2 regions of the Pikeienuella piscinae genome follow, and region 2 is predicted to be linked to the other one. Evidence: riboswitches for the same ligand, from Rfam matches in the RefSeq annotation. Region 2 holds a riboswitch; the other holds the start of a gene.
What was found. Region 2 has a riboswitch for thiamine pyrophosphate ahead of thiB (thiamine ABC transporter substrate binding subunit). Riboswitches for the same ligand answer to the same signal wherever they lie in the genome.

Region 1 (8,914 bases), 1.8 Mb from region 2:
GACCGCGTCGAAAGCCCATGTCGCGCCCCGCATGGCGGCCTGCGGAAGCGGGGTTCCGCCATACCCGACCATGCCGACCGGGGTGCAATTGATCAGCCCTGACGCGCCCGCCGCGCCCGCCACCGCATCGCCGGTCACGACGACCGCGAGGCCGGGCTCGGCGGATCGAAGCGAGTCCGCCAGCGCTTCGGCCTTCGCGAGGTCGCGCTCAACCACGCGGATTTCCCTTAACCCCAACTGAAGAAGGCCGAACCCGACCGCCTTGCCGACGCCGCCAGCTCCGATCATGCAGACCGGCCCGGGCGCGGCGGCGCCGCGGATATGCAGATAGGCCGCGACGAAGCCGGTATGGTCGGTGTTCGCGCCGCGCGGCCCCTCCGCATCGAAAATCACCGTGTTGACGGCGCCGAGACGGCGGATCAGCGGATCGTCGACCCGGACTTTCGCCGCCGCGCGCTCCTTGTAGGGATAGGTGATATTGACGCCGCGATAGCCCCTGGCCGGACAATCGGCCAACACGCGGTCGAAATCGACGCCTATCTCATGTGGGACCAGCCGTTCATAGCGCACATCCAACCCGGCCAGCAGTCCGGCGAGTTCGTGAAACGCCGGCGCCCTCGACGCCGCGATGTTATCGCCGATCAGGCCAAGGAGGATATCGGGCATGGAATGACCCCTTCGAAGCGGCTCGGACGCAATCTAGGCGTGTTCGGCGTCGAGAGCGATGGCGGCCTGATCAGGCCCTCCGTACGCCGAGCGTGGCGAGCGTGAGGCCGAAGGCGGCGACGCCGCAAAGCGCGATCACCGCGATCATCGGCGTCGCGGTTCCATCGAAGAACGGCCCGGCGGCGACGATCATCGCCCCGCCCGTCAGCATCTGCATCGTGCCGCCCAGCGAAGAGGCGAGACCCGCGATCTCGCCATGATCGTCAAGCGCCATCACCATCGTGGTCGGGATCACCAGCCCGAGCCCGGCGTTCCCGAAAAAAAGGCAACCGACCACGAGCGGCAGGGTCGCGCCCACGGTCAGCGCGATTCCCAGCAGCGCCAACGAGAAAATCGCGAAAAGCCCGGTCCCGAGCCGGATCACCCGCGCCAACCCGATTCGCGACGCCAATGGCCCCGCCGCCTGCGAGGCGCTGAAGAAGCCGACCGCGTTGATCGCGAACGCCAGCGAAAACCCGGTCGGGCTGAGCCCGAACTCGCCCGTGTAGACGAACGCCGCGGAGGCGAGAAAGACGAAGAAGCTGCCCATCCCGAAGGCCCCAATGAAGGTCAGCCCCATGAAGCGCGCATCGGTCAGAAGCCGGCGCGCGCCGGCAATGAGCGAGCGCATGTTGACCGGTCTCCGGCGCGGCGCGGACAGGGTTTCCGGCAGCATCGTCGCGGTCATCGCGAGACTGATCAGCGCGCCGGCGAAGAGCGTCGCGAAAATCACCCGCCAGCCGGCCAGCGCGATGACCGCGCTGCCGGCCAGCGGCGCCAGCATCGGCGAAATCGAGATCACCAGCATGATCAGCGCCATCAGCTTCGTCGCCTCGGCCCCGGTGTGCATGTCGCGGATGATGGCGCGCGGCAACACCATCAGCACCGCCCCGCCGAGGCCCTGAAGAAAGCGCCAGGCGATCAGTTCATCGACGCTTCCCGCGAGCGCCGCGCCCGCCGAGCCGATGAGGAATATCCCGACGCCGACATAGATTGGCGGCTTTCGTCCGGCCTGATCGGCCCAGGGCCCATAGACCATCTGGGCGATTCCGAAGGCGATGAAATAGGCGGTGATGGTCGCCTGCACCGCGGTTTCGCGGACGCCGAGATCGAGGGCGATCGCCGGCATCGCGGGAAGATACATGTCGATCGCGAAGGGCCCGACAAGAGCCAGCGTCCCGAGCACGAGCGCACTACGCCAAAGACTGGACGACATGAATGCTCCTGAACGCGGGCGCCAACGTGGTTCCGACCGCGCCGCGAATCGGAAGATTTCGTGGGACAGTATCAACCCGACGCCGGACGGCAAGCGGCCCGGCCGCGCGCGCCGCGCCGCACACCGACGGCCCGCGCGTCGCCGCCAACTTGAGGGGGTTTACGAGGCGCGCGGCGTGGGCCACATTGAACGCCGTGACAGGGGCGTCCGCGATAGCGGGCTGAGAAGCACCCTTTGAACCTGACCTGGACCATACCAGCGGAGGAAGTCGCGGAAGAGCATCCTAGCCCGGCTGTTCCCCCCGCCGTCTCCGCAACGAAGGAGGCGACTTATGAAAACGCCGGGAGCCCTGCTGGAAGCGATGCGCGAGACGGCGCCGCTGGTGCAGAACATCACCAATTTCGTCTCGATGAACGTGATGGCGAACGTGTTGCTCGCCGCAGGCGCGTCGCCGGCGATGGTCCACGCGCGTGAGGAGGCCGCCGAGTTCGCCGCCCTAGCGAGCGCGCTTACGATCAATATCGGCACGCTTTCTCCCCCCTGGGTCGACGCGATGAAAGCCGCCGCGAAGACCGCCAGCGACGCCGGCAAGCCCTGGGTGCTCGACCCGGTGGCGGTCGGGGCCACCAGCTACCGGCGCCAGACCGGCGCGGAGCTTCTCGCGCTCAGACCCGGGATCGTGCGTGGAAACGCTTCGGAAATTCTCGCGCTCGCCGCGGAGGGCGGAGCGGGAAAGGGCGTTGACAGCGGCGACACGGTGCAGACCGCGGAGGCGGCGGCCCGCGCGATCGCGGGTGAAACCGGCGGCGTCGTCGCCGTCACCGGACCGGAGGACTTTGTCACCGACGGCGCGCGCGTGGCGCGGGTCGACAACGGGCATGCGCTGATGCCGAAGGTGACAGCGCTCGGGTGCGCGCTCACCGGGGTGGTCGCCGCGTTCGCGTCGACGGCGGAGGACCCCTTCGAGGCGACCGTCGCCGCGCTGGCGTTCTATGGCCTCGCCGGCGAAAAAGCCGCGGCGCGGGCCGAAGGACCCGGCAGTTTCGCCGTCGCCTTCCTTGACGCGCTCGCCACGGTCGACGGGGCGACGCTCGACGCGGGCGCGCGGATCGCATGAGGCGGCGTCTCGATCTTTCGGTCTATTTCATCACCGATCCGTCCGCCCGGCGCGGGGTCGAGGAAGCCGCCGTCGGCGCCGTCCGCGGCGGCGTAAGGACGGTCCAACTCCGTGACAAGACGATGCCGGACGCCGACTTCACCGCCCTCGGTCGCCGGCTTCACGCCGCGCTGGCGCCGTTCGGCGCGGCGTTGATCGTCAATGACCGCGCGCATCTTGCCGCGGAGATCGGAGCCGATGGCGTTCATGTCGGCCAGACGGACGCCGCCGTCGCCGACGTCCGCGCGATGATCGGGTCGGACGCGATTCTCGGCCTCTCCATCGAGAACGCCGGTCAACTGGCCGCCGTCGACCCGGCGATGGTCGACTATCTCGGCGTCGGCCCGATCCGCGCCACCGCGACGAAGCCCGACCATGCGCCGCAGATCGGGCTGGCGGAATTCGCCGTCATTGCGCGCACCGCGCGGCTTCCCTGCGTCGCCATCGGCGGCGTCACCGCGCGGGACGCCGCACCGATCCGCAGCGTGGGTGGCGCAGGGCTCGCAGTCGTTTCCGCAATCTGCGACGCCGACAACCCGGAGCAAGCCGCGCGCGCCCTTCTCGACGCCTGGAGGCGACCATGATTCCCAATGTGCTGAGCATCGCCGGCTCCGACCCCTCGGGCGGAGCCGGCATCCAGGCAGACCTCAAGGCCATTGCGGCGAATGGCGGTTACGCCATGGCCGCGATCACCGCGCTGACGGCGCAGAACACGCAGGGCGTCACCGGCGTCGAAACGGTCGCGCCCGCCTTCGTCGCCGCCCAGATCGACGCGGTGTTTGACGACATACGCGTCGATGCGGTGAAGATCGGCATGATCGCCACAGCCGGGATCGCCGAGGCGGTCGCCACTGCGCTGATCCGCAACGGTGCCCGCAACGTAGTTCTCGATCCGGTCATGGTCGCAAAGGGCGGCCATCGGCTTCTCACGGATGACACGGTCGGGGCGCTTCGCGACCGGCTTCTGCCGCTTGCGGACATCGTGACCCCGAACCTGCCCGAGGCGGCCGCGCTTCTCGACGAACCCGAAGCTGTAGCCGCGGCGGAGATGGAGGCGCAGGCGCGCCGCCTTCGTCACCTCGGGTCGCGCGCCGCGCTGCTGAAGGGCGGTCATCTGACGGGCGCGCAAAGCCCCGACTGTCTCGCCGATCAGGCCGGCGAGATCCACTGGCTCGACGCCCCGCGAACGAAGACCCGCAACACGCACGGCACGGGCTGCACGCTTTCCGCCGCCCTCGCGACCCGGCTGGCCGGCGGGTGCGACGCGCCCGCCGCCGCCCGTGCGGCCAAGGACTACGTCTCCGGCGCGATCTCCGCCGCGGACCGCCTCGAAGTTGGCCGGGGCCATGGCCCTGTCCACCATTTCCACAAGCTCTGGAGAAATTCATGACCGATCACGGCTCGCCTCTTTTCGCCGCGCTTCGCGCCGACTGCCGACCGGACTGGGAGGCCTATACAAGGCACCGGTTCGTCTCGGCGCTCGGCGACGGCTCGCTCCCGCGGTCGTGCTATCTCCACTATCTCCGCCAGGATTATCTGTTCCTGATCCACTTCGCGCGCGCCTGGTCGCTCGCCGCGGCGAAGGCCGACAGGATCGGCGATATCCGCCGCGCAGCCGCCACGGTTCACGGCCTCGTCGATGATGAGATGAAGCTCCATGTCGAGACGTGCGCCGCCGAGGGGATCGACCGCGAGACGCTGCTGGCGACCGAGGAAGGCTCGGCGACGCTCGCCTACACCCGTTTCGTCATCGACGCGGGGTTTTCGGGCGATCTCCTCGACCTTCTCGCGGCGCTGATGCCCTGCTCCCTCGGCTATGGAGAGATTGGCGCGGCGCTTGCCCGGGACCACGCCGAAACGACGCCCTACGCCGACTGGATCGCGACCTATGGCTCGGAGGGCTATCAATCGCTCTGCCGCGATGCCGCCGCCTTCTTCGAGTCGGTCGCGGCGCGCCGCATCGGGCCAGACTTCAGGGACTCTCCGCGCTGGCCTGACCTTGTCGCGACATTCAGGACGGCCTGCCGGCTCGAAGCGTATTTCTGGGAGGCCGGCCTCGCCATCGGAAACACCCGCGCCGCGGCGTGACGACGGGCCGGTGGCTCGCGAAAACGCGCCGACAGGCCCGCGCCGGACCATCCGGCGCGCAGCGCGCGGCCGCCTGCGGGGTGACGACGATCGCCGCGAGCCGGTCTCTCCGGCGGGCGTCGGGATCTGCGCGGCTGACCGCGCCCGCCGTCCGACCTGCCGCGAGAAGTGCAGCGGATTCCTGAACGCCTCCGCAGGGATTGACGACTTCCTCCGCGGTTCCTCACACCTCCAAAGACAAGCAGCCAAGAACTGAGCGCGTTTCTCGGGACGGCGGAGAACACTCTCACGCAGGAGCATTGCCGCATCGCCATAGATGGCGCCGCCAAACAGTTTTGCGTGAGGTTCTTGCGAAAATCTCGCCCTCGCGGGAGAGTTGCGCCGCGATCCTCGCCGCGACAAGGGAGCCCGCGCCAGTGCATGACGAATCGTGCGAACACTTGGGTCCCGACGATCCGCCAACCGCTGCGAGAGACGCGCGCCACCCGACGCTGCGCTTATCTCTGGCCATGCGCGAGGGAATCCGCGCCGCGATCGCGCCACCCCAGGAATTCGCCGATGGCGACCTACCGGTCGGGCTTCAAGCCATCGCCCAGCCCATCACCGGGGTGGCCGCGCTCCCGGACCGCGACACTTGTCAACGAATGACCGACTGGCATGAACGGAGGTTAATGCTGTGAGCTGGATTGAAACGTCATACATGGCCCGCAAGGGCGTCGCGCGCGGGGCGGAAACGGGCCGCCGGCATCTGTCTGAGGCCGATCAGGGCGACTATCACTATGTCTACGGGCCCTTCGTCGAACCGGTGATGCGCCTCGCCCCCGGCGAGGTCGTGTCGGTCGAGACGCTGGACGCCTTCGGCGGCGCCGTGAAAACCGAGGCCGACCTGCCCTCGCAAGTGGTCAATTTTCCCTTCGTGAATCCCCAGAACGGCCCTTTCGCCATCGAGGGCGCGAAGGTCGGCGACACGCTCGCGGTCAGGATCGTCGACGTCGAGCCGCGTGGGCCACAGCCCGCGGGCACATCCGCGCTCATCCCGGAGTTCGGCGGGCTCGTCGCAACGCCGCAGACAGCGATGCTCAACAAGCCGATTCCGGAGAAGGTCAAGAAGATGGAGGTCACACGCGACGGCGTGAAGTTCTCCGACCGGATCACGCTTCCATTCGAGCCCTTCATCGGCACGCTCGGCGTCTCGCCGTTCATGGAGGCGGTCTCGTCGCTTCAACCCGACTACTGGGGCGGCAACATGGACCTGCCGGATGTCGCGCCCGGCGCCATCATCTACTTCCCGGTGCTGCACGATGATGCGCTGATGTATGTCGGCGACTGCCACGGTCGGCAGGGCGACGGGGAACTCTGCGGCGTGGCGGTGGAGATCCCGGCTGTCGCCACGCTCCATGTCGACCTGCTCAAGGGCTGGCCGATCCAGGGCGTGAGGCTGGAGACCGAAGACATGATCATGTCCATCGGCTCCGCCCGCCCGATGGAGGACGCGGCGCGGATGGCGTATCGGGACCTGATCCGCTGGATGGTCGACGACTACGGTTTCGACGAGGCCGAGGCCTATTTCCTCTGTACGCAGGCCGGAAAAGTGCGGGTCGGCAACATGGTCGACCCGAAATATTCGCTCGGCGCGTCGATGAAGAAATCATACCTGAAAGGCTGAATCATGGATCTTGGATTGAATGGAAAGCGCGCGCTTGTCACGGGCGGGACCAAAGGTATCGGCCGGCGCTGCGCCGAGCTTTTCGCGGCCGAGGGCGTGGCGGTCAGTGTCTGCGCCCGGAATGCGGAAGACATCGCGGCCACCGTGGACGCGCTGAAGACGGCCGGCGCGACCGCCCATGGCGCGGCGGTGGATGTGGCGGACAAGCGGGCGCTCGAATCCTGGGTGGCGGACGCCGCGGCGGCGCTTGGCGGGATCGACATCGTGGTCGCCAACGTCTCCGCGCTGGCGGTCGCCGACGACGAAGCGGCGTGGAAGGCGGGCTTCGAGACCGACATGATGCACACCGTCCGCCTCGTCAACGCGGCGATGCCGCATCTCGAGGCGTCGGAAGCCGCGTCGATCTGCGCCGTCTCCTCGGTCTCCGGGCGCGAGATCGACTTCACCGGGCCCGCCTACGGCGCCTTCAAGGCGGCGTTGGTGCACTATGTTCAGGGCCTCGCCTACAAGCTGGCGGCGAAAGGGATCCGGGCGAATTCGGTTTCGCCGGGCAACACCTATTTCGAGGGCGGCATCTGGAACCAGATCGAGACGGGAAACCCGGATCTCTTCGCCGAAGCGTTGGCGCTCAACCCCACGGGACGAATGGGTCGGCCGGAGGAGATCGCTGCGGGCGTGGTCTTCCTGTCCTCGCCGGCGTCATCGTTTACGACGGGAACCAACCTCGTCATCGACGGCGCCCTGACGAAAGGCGTGCAACTGTAGGCGCGAGCCTCCGCGCGAGCCGCGGCCGGTAAGAGCGACGGGGCGCGGCCCTGTGACGCGCATGCGTTCAGGGCCGCGAGGATAGCGCCGCGATGATCATGCGGCGAAAAGCGAGATAGACCGACGCGGCGAGGATCAGCTCGATCGCGCCGAGAATGTTCAGGCCCTCGACGCCGAGAATAGCGGTCAAACCGACAAGAGCGCGCGCGAATACGCCGCCAAGAACGGCGATCCGTCCAAGGCCGGGATCTCCGAGCGCAGATGTCTGCATCAGCGTCACGCCGATCAGCAGCGCGCCGAAGAGCCGTGCGCCCTCGCCCGCATCAACGCCGAACAGCGCTGCGGTCCAGGTCGGCGCGATCAGGGCCGCGAGCCCCAGGAGCGCCTCGGCCAGAAGCGCAAACCCCAGGACATGACGCGCTTCGGCCCGGGCGGCCGCCGCGGCCGCGCGCGTGGATGCGAGAGAGAGCGGCCGGATCATGAGAGGTCTCCTGTCCGTTTCGGCGCATTGGTCGCGCGGTTAACGGCGGCCGCGGCGAGCTCGCCAAGCGCGGATGCGACTACGAGAGCCGTAAGCCGGGGGATGCGGAATCTCGCCGCCATCAGGTCAACCCGCCCGGGCCCAGGGGAAGAACAGGTTGCGCGCATCGGCGAACCGCTCGGCGAGCGCGGGCGCATGACGGCGGACAACATCCCTGAAACCATTGTCGCGCACCCAGGCGAAGCCCGCTTCGGTGTAGATCTCCGGCCGGAAATCGGCCGAGAAGAACCGGTCGCTCTTGAGCCGCCGCGACGCCATCAAAATGAAGATGCGGAACGCCGTATCGGAGAATCCGAAGCGAGGCGGCCAGTTCCGCTTCGAACCCGCTTCGGCGAGGCAACCGACGAGAAGATCTACCTTGCCGATGTCGCCATAGACCTCGCGGAGCAATTCCCGGTCGCGAAGATTATCGGTGATATCCTCAAACCCGCGCGGCGGTTTCGCGCCGATCAGTTCGCGAAACCTGGCGTAGCGCGGCACGCCCCGCTCACGATCGCGAAGGATGTCGACCGCGGCGAGGTCGAGAAAGATTCCCTCCTCGGGTTTCTTGTCGATCCGGCGCAACGCGTTCGGAAAATTATGCAGCGTCATCGCCCCCGGATGCTCCGTCGCCAACGTGTAGAGAACGTCATCGAAGGTCATGCGATCGTATAGTCGGCGCGCGCCGCCAAAGACGACCTCATTGAGATTGGCCGCGCAAATCATCGAATCGTCCTGCGCGGACCGGAATGAAAAATCGTCCGGCAGAAGACAATGCAGCCGGTAGACCGACGTGAA
Region 2 (8,914 bases):
CGCTCGATTCTCGAGGACGCGGCCGGGATCGGCGGGCTCTATCAGCGCCGGCACGAGGCGGAGCTGAAACTGAACGCCGCGGAGACAAATCTCGGCCGGGTCGCCGACGTGATCGAACAACTCGACGTCCGGCTCGCCGCCCTCGCGCGGCAGGCGAAACAGGCGGCCCGCTACCGCGAGATCGCAACCGAATTGCGACGGGCGGAGGCGACCTTCCTCTTCATCCGCTGGCGCGAAGCTGACGAGGCCCGCCTCGCCGCGGAGCAAGCGCTCGCCGAAGCGGTCGGCGCGGTCGGCGCGGCGGAGCGCGGCGCGTTGCAGGCCGAAAAGACGCGTGAGGCGGCAGAGGCCGCCCTGCCGCCGAAACGGGACGAGGAGATGACCGCCGCCGCCATCCTCCAGCGCCTCGCGGTGGAGCGCGACCGGCTGAGCGAGCGCGAGGCCGAGGCGCAGGGCGCGCTCGACCGTCTGGCGGCGCGAATCGCGCAGATCGAGGGCGACCTCGCGCGCGAGACGGAATTGCAGCAGGAGGCCGCCGAAGTCATCGAGCGGCTGCTGGCGGAGGAGGAGACGCTGATCGCGGCCCGCGCCGGCCATGATGAGGCCGAGACCGCCGCCGACCGGAGGGCGCGCGCGACCGGCGAACGGCTGGAGATCGCTGAGGTCGAAGCCGATCGCCTGACGGCGGAGGCCGCCCGCCTCGCCGCCGCAGCGCAGGCCGCCGCCCGCCGGCATGACGAGACGCGGAACGCGACCGCCCGCGCCCGCAAGAGCGCCGAGGAAGCCAGAGCGGCCGCGGCGGCGCTGGACGATGCGCTGAAGGAAGCCGCGGCGCGCCGAGATGACACCGAAGAGACGGCCGCGACCGCCCGCGCCGCCGCCGAAGCCGCCGAGTCCGCGCTCGCCGAAGCCGAGACCGCCCGCGCCGAAGCGCAGGCGGTGGAGGCCGAAAGCCGGGCCGCCGCCTCCGCCGCCGCCGGCGAACTTTCCGCGATCCGGGCCGAGACCACGGCGTTGGAGCGGCTTCTGGCCCGGAGCGACGGCGCGAAGGACGCGCTTCTCGACCATATCCAGGTCGCGCCCGGCTACGAGGCTGCGCTTGGGGCCGCGCTCGGCGACGATCTGAAGGCGCCGCTCACCGAGGACGGCTCGGGCTGGGCCGCGCTCCCCGAAACCGACGCGCCCGCCGGCCCGCCCGCCGGCGCCCTGCCACTCGGCGACCATGTCACGGCGCCGCCCGCGCTCGCACGGCGCCTCGCGCGCGTCGCTGTCGCGCCGCGCGAGGCCGCGGCCTCGATGCAGGCGGCGCTCGGGCCGGGCTGGCGGTTGGTCAGCGTCGAGGGCGATCTCTGGCGTTGGGACGGGTTTCGCGCCATGGCGGAGGACGCGCCCTCGGCGGCGGCGGAGCGCCTGCGTCAGCGCAACCGTCTGACCGAAATGCGCACGGCGCTGGAAAAGGCGGAAGCGGCCGCCGCCGCCGCCAGCGCGACGCATGACGCCATGAAGGACCGGCTCAAGGCCGCCGCCGACGACGACCAAGCCCGCCGCGCCGCCCGCCGCGCCGCGGAAGCCGCCGCCAGCGAAGCGGCCCGCGCCGCCGCCAAGGCGGAAGCCGATCTCGACATGGCGTCCGGCCGGCGCGAAGCGATGGAGATCACCCTCGCCCGCCGTGCCGAGGAGGCGAAGGACGCCGAAGCCGCCGAGGCGGAAGCCGAGGCCGCGCGCGCCGCCGTCGCCGACCCCGAGGCCGCGTGGCGCGCGGCGGAGGCGGCGAAGCTGACGCTCGGCGCGGCGCGCTCGGAAATGCTCTCCGCGCGCGGCGAGGCCGACGATCTTCGCCGCGCCGGCAAGGCCCGCGAAACCCGGCTGGCGGAAGCGAGCCAAGAGCGCGCGAGCTGGCGCGCGCGGCGCGAGAACGCCGCGCTCCGGGTCGATGACCTGACCCGGCGCGCCGAAGAGTCCCGCGCCGAACGCGAGGCCGCCTCCGCCCTTCCCGGCGAGATCAGAAAGCGCCGCGAGGCGCTCGCGCACGAGATCGAGCGCGCCGAGGCCCGCCGCGCCGCAGCCGCCGACGCGCTCGCGGAGGCGGAGACGCACGCCCGCGCCGCCGAAGCCGCAGCGCGTGAGGCCGAACGCGAAGCCTCCGCCGCGCGGGAAACCCGCGCCCGCCGCGAAACCCAGAGCGAGGCCGCGGCCGAGCGGGTGCGCGAAGCGGCCACCCGTATCCGCGAGGAAATGGAATGCGCGCCCGAGGCGCTTCTCCAGCGCATCGACGCCGCCGGGGACCTCCCCGCCGCCGAAGCGCTGGAGATCGAGATCGCCCGGCTTCGCCGCCAGCGCGACAGCCTCGGCGCGGTGAACCTCCGGGCGGAGGAGGACGCCGCCGCCGCCAGCGAGGAACGCGACGCCCTCGCCCGTGAGAAGGGCGACCTCGAAGCCGCCATCGCGAAGCTCCGCCACGCCATCGCCGAGTTGAACGGAGAGGGGCGCGAGCGCCTTCTCGCCGCGTTCGATGAGGTCAACAGCAGCTTCTCCACCCTCTTCAAGCACCTTTTCGGCGGCGGCGAGGCCAATCTCGTGCTGGTCGAGAGCGACGATCCGCTGGAGGCCGGACTGGAGATCATGTGCATGCCGCCGGGCAAGAAACTCTCCACGCTCTCGCTGCTTTCGGGCGGTGAGCAGACGCTGACCGCTCTCTCGCTGATCTTCGCGGTATTCCTGGCCAACCCGGCGCCGATCTGCGTTCTCGACGAGGTCGACGCGCCGCTCGACGACGCCAATGTCGGGCGGTTCTGCGACCTGCTGGACGAGATGACCAGGCGGACCGAGACCCGCTTCCTGATCATCACCCACCACGCCGTCACCATGAGCCGGATGGACCGGCTGTTCGGCGTCACCATGGCCGAACAGGGCGTCAGCCAGCTCGTCTCCGTCGATCTGAAACTGGCCGAGGCGATGGTCGCCGGCTAACCTTTCCTTCGCGCCGCCGCTCCGCTACATGGCGGGCTGAAGGAGCGTCCGATGTCGTTCAACACCTATGGTCGCATGTTCCGCGTCACCACCTGGGGCGAAAGCCACGGGCCCGCGCTCGGCGCGACGGTCGACGGCTGCCCGCCCGGCCTGCGGCTGGAGCCGGGAATGCTTCAACACTGGCTCGATCGGCGCAAACCCGGCCAGAACAAATACACCACGCAGCGCCGCGAGGCCGACGAGGTAGAGATACTCTCCGGCGTCTACGAAGGCGTGACGACCGGAACACCGATCCAGCTGATGATCCGCAACACCGATCAACGTTCAAAGGATTATTCGGAGATCGCGGAGAAATTCCGCCCCGGCCACGCCGATTACACCTACTGGATGAAATACGGCGTGCGCGATCCGAGAGGCGGCGGCCGCTCCTCGGCGCGCGAGACGGCGGCGCGGGTCGCGGCGGGCGGCGTCGCGCGCGAAGCGCTGAAAGCGCTGCTCCCCGACCTCCGCATTCGCGGCGCGATGGTGCGGATGGGCGCGCATGAGGCGCGCCGGGAGAACTGGGACTGGGCCGAAGTGGAGCGCAATCCGTTCTGGACCGGCGACGCCAGGGCCGCCGCGCTCTGGGCGGATTACCTCGACGGTCTGCGCAAATCCGGCTCCTCCATCGGCGCCGTGATCGAGGTCACCGCCTCCGGCGTTCCCGCCGGGCTCGGCGCGCCCATCTACGCCAAGCTCGACGCCGACCTCGCCGGCGCGATGATGTCGATCAACGCCGTCAAGGGCGTCGAGATCGGGGCCGGAATGGGCGCGGCCGAGCTGACCGGCGAAGAAAACGCCGACGAGATGCGGATGACCCAGGGCGGGCCGGTCTTCACCTCCAACCACGCCGGCGGCGTCCTCGGCGGCGTCTCCAGCGGCCAGGACGTAGTCGTCCGCTTCGCGGTCAAGCCCACTTCCTCGATTCTCAGCCCCCGCGCCACAGTCGACAAGGCCGGGCGGGAGACCGAGATCGTCACCAAGGGTCGGCACGACCCCTGCGTCGGCATCCGCGCCGTGCCGGTGGGCGAGGCGATGATGGCCTGTGTTCTGCTCGATCATGTCCTGATGCATCGCGGCCAGATCGGCGACGGCGGCGGCGAGGTCGGCTAAGCCACCGGCGACAAGCTCCCGGGCCTGACCCAGAACCCCGACAGCACAGCCCCGCCTCACAAGGTCCCGGCTCACGGCCGGGAAACCGGGGAACGAGCGGGCGGACCATGCGACCTGAAACCCCCGAATACCGCGCCATCGCGAACACGGTTTTCGAATTTCTTTACTTTTCAGATGTTTGACCCCCTTATCGCGCGCGATAACATGCGATAGCCACGCCGCCCCCGCGCCCGCTTTCCCCTCTCATTGACCCGGCTCGGCGCCCGGCCTAGTGTCCCCCTCGCCTCGGGGGGCCGCGTCAGCGGCTGAGATGCGTCAAGCGAACCCGTTGAACCTGACCCGGATCATGCCGGCGTAGGAAAGGCCAGAGAGTTCCTCTCACGCTCTTCTTGCGCCGCAACAGAGGAGTCGAGCGTGATCAGAACCTCCCTCACCACGGCGGTTTTCGCCCTCATTCTCGCGGGTGGCGCGAATGCGACCGAGAAACTGACCGTCTACACCTATGACAGTTTCGTCACGGAATGGGGCCCGGGCCCGAAGATCGAGGCGAATTTCGAGGCGGTCTGCGACTGCGATCTCGAATTCGTCGCGGCCGGCGACGGCGCCGCTCTTCTCGGTCGGATCAAGCTGGAAGGCGCGGCGACAGAGGCCGATATCGTCCTCGGCCTCGACGCAAATCTCGCCGCCGACGCGGCGGCGACCGGCCTCTTCACCCCGCACGGATTGACGCCCGAAACCGATGTACCCGGCGGCTGGGCCGACCCTGTTTTCCTTCCCTATGACTGGGGCTGGTTCGCCTTCGTTTACGACAAGACCCGGCTCGCAACGCCCCCTGGAAGCCTCGCGGCGTTGCTCGACGCGCCCGATGACGTGACTATCGTCATCCAGGACCCGCGCTCCTCGACGCCGGGCCTCGGGCTGCTGCTCTGGGTCAAGCAAATCTACGGCGACGAAGCCGGCGCTGTCTGGGAACGGCTCGCGCCCCGCATCGTCACCGTCACCAAGGGCTGGTCGGAAGCCTATGGCATGTTCCTGGAGGGCGAGGCGGCGATGGCGCTTTCCTACACCACCTCGCCGGCCTATCACGCCATCGCCGAGAGCGACGACACTAAGGCCGCCGCGATCTTCTCCGAGGGCCATTACATGCAGGTCGAAATCGCCGGCAAGCTGGCGGCGACCGACCAGCCCGCGCTCGCCGACCGGTTCCTCGAATTCATGCTCACCGACGGCTTTCAGGCGGCGATCCCGGAGACCAACTGGATGTACCCGGCGAAGACCCCCTCAGCCGGCCTGCCGGAAGGGTTCACCACCCTGCCCCGACCGCAGAAAACGCTGATCTACCCGGTGTCGGAGGCGAAATCGGCGCGCGACGCCGCGCTCGCCGAATGGCTGGAGGCGCTCAGCAAGTGAGCGCGGGCCGCGTCCGCCTCCATCCCGCCGTCGCGATCAGCGGTGGGGCGGCGCTCGCGCTGGTGCTCGCGCTCACCATCGGCGCGGTCGCGGTGCTCGCGGTCTCGGCCGAGGCGGGGGCCGGGCTCTCCGCGCCGGACTGGCGGGCGCTGCGTTTCACCACACTGCAGGCGTTCCTTTCGGCGCTGATCTCCGTCGCCCTCGCCATCCCGCTCGCCCGCGCGCTCGCCCGGCGGCGGTTCCGGGGACGCGGCGCGGTGGTCAGCCTTCTCGGCGCCCCCTTCCTGCTGCCGGTCATCGTCGCCATTCTCGGTGTCGTGGCGATCTGGGGGCGCTCCGGGATGGTCAGCCAGGCGTTGCTCGCCGTCGGCTTCGGGCGGCTCGACATTTACGGGCTGCCGGGGGTGCTGATCGCGCATGTCTTCTTCAACCTGCCGCTGGCGACGCGGATGCTGCTGCAGGGCTGGGCGGAAATTCCGGCGGAGCGCTGGCGGCTCGCGGCGCAGCTCGGCGTCGAAGGGCCCGCACTGTTCCGACTACTGGAATGGCCGGCGCTCCGCGCGGCGGCGCCCGGCGCCTTCGCCCTCATCTTTCTCATCTGCGCCACCAGCTTCGCCGTGGCGCTGGCGCTCGGCGGCGGGCCGCGCGCGACGACGCTGGAACTGGCGATCTATCACGCAATGCGCTTCGACTTCGACCTCGGCCGCGCGGCGCTGCTGGCCGGGCTGCAATTCGCGCTTTGCCTCGGGCTCGCGCTCTTCGCGGCCCGGCTATCGGCGCCGGCGGCGTTCGGCCCCGGGCATGGCGGCGCGCCGCTGCGCTGGGACGGGCGCGGCGCGGCGGCGCGCTGGGGGGACGGCGCGGTGATCGCTCTCGGGCTCGTCTTTCTCGCTTCGCCGATCCTCGCGGCGGCGGCGCAGGGCGCGCCGGGGCTCCTCTCCATGGGCGCCGGGGTCTGGGCCGCCGCCGGCCGCTCGCTTATCGTCGCGCCCGTCGCCGCCGCGCTGGCGTTGGCGCTGGCTCTGGCGCTCGGCGCACTGATCGCCGGGATCGAAGCGCGCCGGCCCGGCGCAGGGCGGCTGGCAGAAGCGCTCGGCCTTCTCACGCTCGCGGTCTCCCCCTTCGTCGCCGGGGTCGCCCTTTTCATCGCGCTCCGGCCGTTCGTCAGCCCGGTCGCCATCGCGCTGCCGCTGGTGGCGCTGATCAACGCGATGATCGCGCTCCCTTTCGCGCTCCGCCTCCTGCTGCCGCCGCTTCGCGAGACGGCGCGCGATTACGGGCCGCTCGCCGCCTCTCTGGGGATGAGCGGGTTCGCGCTCCTGCGCCTGGTCTATCTGCCGCGGATGCGCGCGCCGCTCGGCTTCGCCGCCGGTCTGGCCGCGGCGCTGTCGATGGGCGATCTCGGCGTCATCGCGCTTTTCTCGGCGCCCGGCGCGCCGACGCTGCCGCTCTACATGTACGGCCTGATGGCCGCGCACCGACTGGAGGCGGCGGGCGGCGCCGCGCTTCTGCTCACGGCGCTCAGCTTCGGGATCTTCTATATTTGCGACCGCTGGGGTCGTCATGCTCCGGCTTGAGGGAATAGATGTCCAACTCGGCGAGTTTCGCCTGTTCGGCGATCTATCGCTGGAGAAGGGCGCACATCTGAGCCTGATCGGGCCTTCGGGCGGCGGAAAGAGCACGCTCCTCAATCTCGTCGCCGGATTCATCGAGCCGGCGCAAGGCGCGGTGCTGATCGACGGGCGCGACATGGCGGGGATTCCACCCGCGCGCCGTCCGGTGACGATACTCTTTCAGGAGCACAACCTTTTCCCGCATCTCGATGTCGAGGCGAATGTCGGGCTCGGGCTCGACCCCGCGCTCCGCCTGACCGGGGCCGACCGGGCGCGGATCGCGGAGTCGCTTCGCGAGGTCGGGCTCGACGGGCTCGGCGCGCGTCGTCCGGCGGCCCTCTCCGGCGGGCAACGCCAACGCGTCGCGCTTGCGCGGGCGCTCCTTCGCGACCGACCGGTGCTGTTGCTGGACGAACCCTTCGCGGCGCTCGGCCCGGCTCAACGAGCGGAGATGCTGGACCTCGTCACCGGACTTCGCGAAAAGCGCGCGTTGGCCGTCGTCATGGCGACCCACGCGCCGGAGGACGCGCGCCGCGCCAGAGGGGCGATCGCGTTCATCGAAGGCGGACGGATCGGCCCGCCCGCCCCCGCAGACGCCCTCCTTGACGCGCCGCCGCCCGCGCTTCGCGCCTATCTCGGCGACTGACAGTCAGGCGATCTCTCTCAGCGCCTTCAGAAGCTTCGCGATCGACGCGCGCACTCTCTCGTCCGCGAGTTCTCCATCGACGAACAGCCCCGGTGTCTCGTTCGAGCCGACATGAACCTGCGGCTGCGAAATCACCTTCGCCGCGAAGGGCGTGAGGCACTGGCGGAGCATGAACTGCGATACCTGGCCGCCGGCGTAACCCCCTGTCGCAGACATGATCGCCACCGGTTTCCCACTGAGCGGGACAGGCGAAAACCGGCTCTGCCAGTCCAGCGCGTTCTTCAGGACGCCAGAGACGCCCTTGTTGTATTCCGGAGTGGAAATGACGACGGCGTCGGCGGCGCGCAGCGTCTCGACAAACGCGACAACCTTGTCCGGATAGCCCCGATCCTCGACATCGCCATTATAGAGCGGCAAGTCGATATCAGCGATGCTGAAGTCGACATCCTCTCCGGCCAGCGCCCCGGCGGCGCGGATCAGCGCCGAATTGGTGGAAGCTCGCCGTAGCGCCCCCGATACGCCCAGTAGCCTGAAAGCCATCATTTTCCTCTTTGCTGTTACGCAGTCGCGACACGCGCGGCCATCCGTTCAGCCCTGTGCGATCGATCAGAAATGGATCGCGCCGTCGCAGAGCGCCAGCGCCGCCTCGCGCACCGCTTCGGAATAGGTCGGGTGGGCGTGGCAGGTGCGGGCGATTCCCTCCGCGGTCGCGCCATACTCCATGCCGACGCAGATCTCGTGGATCAGATCTCCGGCGCCAGGGCCGATGATATGCGCGCCGAGAAGCTGCCCGGTCCTTTCATCGGCGAGCAGCTTGACGAAACCATCGGTGACGAGGTTGGCCTTGGCGCGCCCGTTGGCGGTGAAGGGAAACTTTCCGACCTTGTAGGCCCGGCCCGCGGATTTCAGCGCCTCCTCGGTCAGGCCGACCGAAGCGACTTCGGGCGCGGTGTAGATCACGCCGGGAATGACCGCGTAGTTAACATGGCCAGCCCCCTTCGCAATCTGTTCGGCGGCGGCCATGCCCTCATCCTCGGCCTTGTGGGCGAGCATCGGGCCCTCGGTGACATCGCCGATGGCGTAGACGCCTTCGACATTGGTTCGCCAGTGCGCGTCGGTCAGG

Region 1: it holds a riboswitch for thiamine pyrophosphate, as region 2 does, so the genes downstream of both, thiM (hydroxyethylthiazole kinase) here and thiB (thiamine ABC transporter substrate binding subunit) in region 2, are expected to answer to the same signal.

The regions. Positions count from the first base shown of each region.
Region 1 covers NZ_CP049056.1:804,039-812,952, forward strand. Annotated here, with positions in the region: gene G5B40_RS03825 (shikimate dehydrogenase family protein) at 1-666, opposite strand, end outside; gene G5B40_RS03830 (multidrug effflux MFS transporter) at 737-1,921, opposite strand; TPP riboswitch at 2,111-2,205, shown strand; gene thiM (hydroxyethylthiazole kinase) at 2,253-3,038, shown strand; gene thiE (thiamine phosphate synthase) at 3,035-3,661, shown strand; gene thiD (bifunctional hydroxymethylpyrimidine kinase/phosphomethylpyrimidine kinase) at 3,658-4,467, shown strand; gene G5B40_RS03850 (TenA family protein) at 4,464-5,165, shown strand; gene G5B40_RS03855 (hypothetical protein) at 5,582-5,845, shown strand; gene G5B40_RS03860 (acetamidase/formamidase family protein) at 5,842-6,831, shown strand; gene G5B40_RS03865 (SDR family NAD(P)-dependent oxidoreductase) at 6,835-7,596, shown strand; gene G5B40_RS03870 (hypothetical protein) at 7,664-8,077, opposite strand; gene G5B40_RS03875 (peroxidase family protein) at 8,204-8,914, opposite strand, start outside.
Region 2 covers NZ_CP049056.1:3,402,648-3,411,561, reverse strand. Annotated here, with positions in the region: gene smc (chromosome segregation protein SMC) at 1-2,970, shown strand, start outside; gene aroC (chorismate synthase) at 3,022-4,122, shown strand; TPP riboswitch at 4,399-4,500, shown strand; gene thiB (thiamine ABC transporter substrate binding subunit) at 4,540-5,532, shown strand; gene G5B40_RS16185 (ABC transporter permease family protein) at 5,508-7,109, shown strand; gene G5B40_RS16180 (thiamine ABC transporter ATP-binding protein) at 7,096-7,791, shown strand; gene G5B40_RS16175 (NADPH-dependent FMN reductase) at 7,795-8,331, opposite strand; gene lpdA (dihydrolipoyl dehydrogenase) at 8,398-8,914, opposite strand, start outside.